Regions from separate parts of the Agrobacterium sp. 5Ca50 genome, predicted to be linked through region 1. Evidence: riboswitches for the same ligand, from Rfam matches in the RefSeq annotation. Region 1 holds a riboswitch; the other holds the start of a gene.
What was found. A riboswitch is a leader RNA that binds a small molecule or an ion and turns the genes downstream of it on or off. The one in region 1 is predicted to bind S-adenosylmethionine.
Positions count from the first base shown of each region.

Region 2: another riboswitch for S-adenosylmethionine. It lies ahead of ACZ5FM_RS00175 (O-succinylhomoserine sulfhydrylase); the one in region 1 lies ahead of metA (homoserine O-acetyltransferase MetA).

Region 1 is NZ_AP026438.1:3,344,593-3,347,876, reverse strand. It holds gene ACZ5FM_RS16065 (ABC-F family ATP-binding cassette domain-containing protein) at 1-981, opposite strand, end outside; gene ACZ5FM_RS16060 (thiamine diphosphokinase) at 985-1,638, opposite strand; SAM riboswitch at 1,728-1,804, shown strand; gene metA (homoserine O-acetyltransferase MetA) at 1,905-2,822, shown strand; gene ACZ5FM_RS16050 (aldose epimerase family protein) at 2,897-3,284, shown strand, end outside.
Region 2 is NZ_AP026438.1:35,275-38,558, forward strand. It holds gene ACZ5FM_RS00165 (Hsp33 family molecular chaperone) at 1-109, shown strand, start outside; gene apaG (Co2+/Mg2+ efflux protein ApaG) at 178-570, opposite strand; gene ACZ5FM_RS00175 (O-succinylhomoserine sulfhydrylase) at 756-1,940, opposite strand; SAM riboswitch at 1,984-2,062, opposite strand; gene ACZ5FM_RS00180 (2'-deoxycytidine 5'-triphosphate deaminase) at 2,140-3,234, shown strand.

The DNA.
Region 1 (3,284 bases):
CATTTTCAAAAGCGTGGTCTTGCCTGCTCCGTTTGGCCCAACCAGACCAATACAGTCGCCACGATGCACGCGCAGTGAGAAGGGTGCCACGATGGTGCGATCACCATAGGACTTGGTAATGCTGTCGGCCTCGATCACCAGTTTGCCGGATTCACGGGTATCGACAGCTGTGGTCTGCACGGAACCTTGCGGTCCCTTGTGGCCACGATGTTGAGCGCGCATCGCCTGAAGTTCGCCGACGCGGCGCATATTGCGTTTGCGACGGGCGGTTACACCATAGCGCATCCAGTGTTCTTCGCGCTCAATCGCCTTGCCGAGTTTGTGCTGCTCGAGTTCTTCCTCTTCCAGCACCTTGTCGCGCCATTCCTCGAAATGGGCAAAGCCGCGGCTGAGGCGACGCGAAGTACCGCGATCAAGCCATACAGTGGAGTTGGAAACTTTTTCAAGGAACCGACGGTCGTGCGAAATGAGGACCAGTGCGCTGCGGCTTTTCTGCAGTTCATCTTCCAGCCATTCGATTGTCGGCAGATCCAGATGGTTGGTCGGCTCGTCCAGCATCAGGATGTCGGGTTCAGGTGCCATGACGCGAGCAAGCGCCGCACGACGGGCTTCACCACCGGACAGGCTTTTGGGGTCTTCCTGTCCCGTCAGGCCAAGGTGGTTAAGCAGATATGTCACCCGATAGGGATCATCGCCCGGTCCAAGCCCTTCTTCGGCATAGGCCTGTACGGTATCGTAACCGCTGAAATCCGGTGCCTGCTCAAGATAACGGATGGTCGAGGAGGGGTGACGGAAAACCTCGCCCGATTGCGCTTCGACCAGGCCGGCGGCAATTTTCATCAGCGTGGACTTGCCGGAACCATTGCGACCAACGAGGCAGATACGGTCACCCGGTTCCACTTGCAGGTTGGCACCGTTCAGCAGCGGCGTAACGCCAAAGGTCAGCGTGATATCGTCAAGTTTCAAAATGGGAGGCGCCAAGGCTCAGGCTCCAGTCATGTCATAAGGGCGGGCAAGGATGATGGCTCTACCGCTTTTCAGGGAGAAGCGCACCGGACCTTCCGCAACGTTGGAAATTGTGCGGGATGTGCCGAAGGTCAGCGAATAGTCATTCAACGGATAACGGGCGTTCTCGATGTCAAGGCCGTCAAGATCGCTGAAACCGAGAACGGAAAACAGCGAACCGGCGGGTAAGTCGAGTGCTTTCTCGCCACCGGATACCAAGGGGTAGGCCTCTTCTTCACCCGATAGAAGGGTGACATCGTAACCTTTTTCCTTAAGGCTGATGGCATTCAGCATGTGCTGAAAGGCATGGTCGGTTCGGTCGCCACCCAGTGCGCCAATCAGAACGAGGCTTTGGGCACCACGCTCAATCGCCTGCGAGACAGCGATCTCGCCATCTGTTGCGGCCTTGCTTGCGGGAAAGGTGTGACGCTCCACATCCGGCCATTCGGTGAGAAGAGTGGTGTCGGTGGAATCAAAATCTCCCACCCACAATTCCGGTGTCAGCGATAGCGGCTGCGCATGGCGCATGCCATTGTCGGCTGCGATGACGCGTGTTCCGTCTGCGGCTTTGCGCACGCGCTCGGTCACCGACAGGTTGCCGCCCAGCAGAATTGTAAAGCCCGTTTTTTCCATGCCCCGCCAATAGCCCAAATGTTCGCAGAAGGGAACGGCCAGCGCCCGCAAATGCGGCTATATTGATTTTCGCATCATGCGGGATTATGTAATCTCATAGTGGTGATTTGCCGACCGGCTTGCAGCCACTTTAAAGAAGTCGCTAAAGGGTCGAGGAAACGTGGATTTTCCAAGAACCGGTTGCGATTTCGTTGCCGGTTTTTTTGTTTTGTGCGGTTTGTCCGGGCTGTCTGCCTTGGTTACCCGCCGGATGAGAGTGTTCCAATATGCCCATCAAAATACCCGATACGCTGCCTGCTTTTGAAACCCTCATCAATGAGGGTGTGCGGGTGATGACCGAAACGGCGGCTGTTCGTCAGGATATCCGCCCGTTGCAGATCGGGCTTTTGAACCTCATGCCGAACAAGATCAAAACTGAAATCCAGATGGCGCGCCTAGTCGGCGCATCCCCTTTGCAGGTCGAGTTTTCGCTGGTGCGTATTGGCGGACACCGTGCCAAGAACACCTCTGAAGAGCATCTCTTGTCGTTCTATGAGACCTGGGAAGAGGTCAAGCATCGCAAGTTTGACGGTTTCATCATTACCGGCGCACCGGTCGAGACCATTGCTTACGAGGATGTGACCTACTGGGACGAGATGCAGAAGATTTTTGAGTGGACGCAGACCAATGTCCATTCAACCCTGAACGTCTGCTGGGGCGCGATGGCGGCCATCTACCATTTCCATGGCGTGCCAAAACATCCGCTCAAGGAAAAGGCGTTTGGTGTTTATCGTCACCGCAATCTTTGCCCGTCGTCCATCTATCTGAACGGTTTTTCCGACGATTTCCAGGTGCCGGTTTCACGCTGGACCGAGGTCCGTCGCGAGGACATTGAAAAGCACCCCGAGCTTGAAATCCTGATGGAATCGGAGGAGATGGGTGTCTGCCTGGTGCATGAAAAGAAGGGCAACCGTCTCTACATGTTCAACCATGTGGAATATGATTCCACATCGCTTTCCGATGAGTATTTCCGGGATGTGAATGCTGGTATTCCGATCAAGGTGCCGCATAATTACTTTCCGCACAATGATCCTGATATCACCCCGCAAAACCGTTGGCGCAGCCATGCCCATCTGTTTTTCGGCAACTGGATCAATGAAATCTATCAGACGACCTATTACGATCTGAACGAAATCGGAAAGTGAAATTTGCCGATTGCGAAGCGATGGGAAATGACGCAACGTCTGGCCCGTAATTCTTGCAAACGGAGGTCGATATAATGACGAATGGTGCCACACGGGAAAACTTCGGCGTAACGCCCACCGGCGAAAAAGTGGAGCGCGTCATTATTTCGGCAGGCGGTTTGACCGCCAATATTATCACCTGGGGCGCAGTCATTCAGGATTTGCGCCTCGATGGCCATCAGCCACCGTTGGTTCTCGGCTTTGATAAGTTTGAGGACTATCCGCAATATTCCTCTTATTTCGGTGCAACGCCCGGCCGTAACTCCAACCGTATCGATAGCGGGCGTTTCTCGATTGACGGCAAAGAATACCAGCTTGAACTGAACGAAAAAGGCGTCACCCATATCCATGGCGGCAGTGATGGTATCGGTAAAAGCAACTGGCTGATCATGGAACATGGCCCAAGCCACGTCGTGCTGCAGA
Region 2 (3,284 bases), 390 kb from region 1:
CCGCGACAGTGAAGAAAACGGCATGGTTTCGGTAACTTGCGAGTTCTGCTCGACAACCTACCGCTATGAAACCAGCGAGTTCGACGTTCTGGCAACTGCCAAGAACTGATCTGGCGGATGGTCGACAAGCACCACACTATCAAAGGCGGGCGTGACGAAAGTTGCGCCCGTTTTTATTTAGTTAAGGACGCGGGTCAAGCCGGGCGTATCCAGCGAGAAGGCTGGAATGGCGACATCGAAAACTTCACCGTCATCGGTTTCCATCTGGTAGTGGCCAAACATCATGCCTGAAGGCGTATCGAGCGGGCAACCGGAGGAATACTCATAGGTTTCACCGGGTTGCAGGTGTGGAACTTCGCCAACCACCCCAGGGCCGGAAACTTCGTCGACCTGACCGTTCTGGTCGGTAATGTGCCAATAACGGTGGGTCAGGCGCACGGCTGCATGGGAGTTATTGGCAATGACAATCTTGTAGCCCCAGACGTAGCGACTATCGTCCGGATCCGACTGTTCTTCAAGATAATAAGGGTCGACAGCAACTTCGATCCCATTTGTCGTTGCACGATACATACGCGCTACCTTTAATGATCTGCTTTATTCTACACTATAACATCCGGTATTCGTCAAGAATTGACATAAAACAGGCGGTACCGAACGCTGACAATGTCGGATAGTAGATTAAATGCTGAAATAGAAGGTAAATTTAGGGCGAAGTAAAAAGCCGTGCTTGATGGAGAGCACGGCTTCGTTTGGTATCAGGCCGAGACCTTGGACAGCGCCTGGGCGAAGTCATCAACCAGATCGTCAGTGTCTTCAATGCCGCAGGACAGACGCAGCGTACCGCTGGCAATGCCCATTTCGACACGGGCTTCATCCGTCAGGTTTTTGTGGGTGGTGGTGCCAGGGTGGGTGATCAGGCTCTTCGCATCGCCGAGATTGTTGGAAATCTTCACGATATCAAGGGCGTTCTGCAGCGCGAAAGCTGCTTCTTTGCCACCCTTCAGCTCAAAAGCCACCATGGTCGACCCGCCGGTCATCTGGCGGGCAATGATATCTGCCTGCGGGTGGTCCTTGCGGCCCGGGTAGATAACCTTTGCAACCTGCTTCTGTTCAGCAAGGAAGTCGGCTATGCGGGTAGCATTGGCGGTCTGTTGCTTGACGCGCAGTGCCAATGTTTCCAGTCCCTTCATCATCGTCCATGCATTGAACGGCGACAGGGCAGGGCCGGTATGACGGTAATATTCCTGGAACTCTTCTTCGATCCATTTCTTGTCGGAAAGCACGACACCGCCAAGGCAGCGGCCCTGACCATCAATGTGCTTGGTCGCGGAGTAGACGACGATGTGTGCACCCAATTCCAGCGGCTTCTGGAAAAGCGGCGTGGCGAAAACGTTGTCGACAACCACCTTTGCGCCAATCTGGTTGGCCAGCTTGGCAACACCGGCAATATCAACCACTTCCAGTGTCGGGTTGGTCGGGCTTTCCAGGAAGAAAAGACGGGTGTTGGGGCGGATGGCGCCTTCCCAGTTGGCAAGGTCACGACCGTCGATCAGCGTGCATTCGATGCCGTATTTTGGAGCCAGCGTCTCAACAACCCAGCGGCAGGAGCCGAACAGGGCGCGGGCGGCAACGATATGGTCGCCAGCCTTCAACTGGCACAGGATGGCGGAGGCAACAGCAGCCATGCCCGATGCGGTGGCGCGTGCTTCTTCGGCGCCTTCCAGCAGGCACATGCGTTTTTCGAACATGTCATTGGTAGGGCTGGCGTAACGGGCGTAAATAAAGCCTTCCGTCTCACCCTTGAAGCGAGCCTCGGCGGCTTCTGAATTTTCGTAGACAAAACCCTGTGTCAGGTAGAGTGCTTCTGATGTTTCGCCGAACTGCGAACGCAGGCTTCCGCCGTGAACGAGTTTCGTTGCCGGGCGCCAGTTATTGCTCATGTCCATCACCTTCAAACAAAAAAACCGGCCGCAAAAGCAGACCGGTTTCGAACACCCGGTCTTTTTAGCCACTTATTTAACGTGGCTGCAAGCCGACCGGCCAAATCACCACGGGATAAAATTGGCATACGCCCGTTAACGGCTTGCGTCAATGCCGGTGTTTTGGTTTTGTCGGTTGGAAAAGCAACAGGTGAGTATCATGAAAAGAACGACCGGTATTTTAACGGATGGAGCCATCCGCGGCCTGTTCGAAAGCGGCAATTTGAAAAGCGAGGCAGCACTGGATGCCGACCAGGTTCAGCCTGCCAGCCTTGATCTGCGGCTTGGTGCAATCGCGTATCGTGTGCGTGCCAGCTTCATGCCGGGTCCTGATTGCACAGTCATGTCCAAACTCGAGCGCCTGCGGTTGCACGCTATTGACCTCAGTGACGGTGCCGTTCTGGAAACCGGCTGTGTCTACATCGTGCCCTTGATGGAAACGGTTGATCTGCCCGCCGGAATGTCCGCGTCTGCCAATCCGAAAAGCTCGACTGGCCGCCTGGATATCTTTACCCGGGTCATCACAGATAGCGCGCAGGAGTTCGACAAAATCCCGGCTGGCTACAAGGGCCCGCTTTACCTCGAAATCAGCCCGCGCACGTTCCCGATTGTTGTGCGCCGTGGCTCGCGCCTGTCGCAAATCCGTTTCCGCATCGGCCATGCGCTGCTCAATGAAGCCGAACTTCTGTCACTGCACGCGGCTGAAACATTGGTTGCCAGTGAAACCCCGAACGTATCCGGCGGCGGCATTGCGCTGTCGATCGATCTAGAAGGTTTTGGCGAGGACCGTCTGATCGGTTATCGCGGCAAACATCACACCTCGGTGGTAGATGTCGACATCAAGGCGCAGCATGATGTGTTTGATTTCTGGGAGCCTCTTTATAACCGTGGCCGCTCCGAACTGATCCTTGATCCCGACGAGTTTTACATTCTCGTGTCCAGAGAGGCCGTGCATGTGCCACCGCTTTACGCGGCGGAAATGACACCTTTCGATCCGCTGGTCGGTGAATTCCGTGTGCACTATGCCGGTTTCTTCGATCCCGGTTTTGGCCATGTCAGCGCTGGCGGCGCAGGCAGCCGTGCTGTTCTGGAAGTGCGCAGCCACGAAGTGCCCTTCATTCTGGAACATGGCCAGATTGTCGGGCGGTTGGTCTATGAACACATGTTGGAAAAACCGCAGGGCCTTTATGGTACCAGCGCAGGTTCCAACTATCAGGCGCAGGGCCTCAAGCTTTCCAAACATTTCCGGATGTGATGGGGCCGCAGCCCACCCAAGACTGACCGCGGCTTGACAGCCGCGGTGAT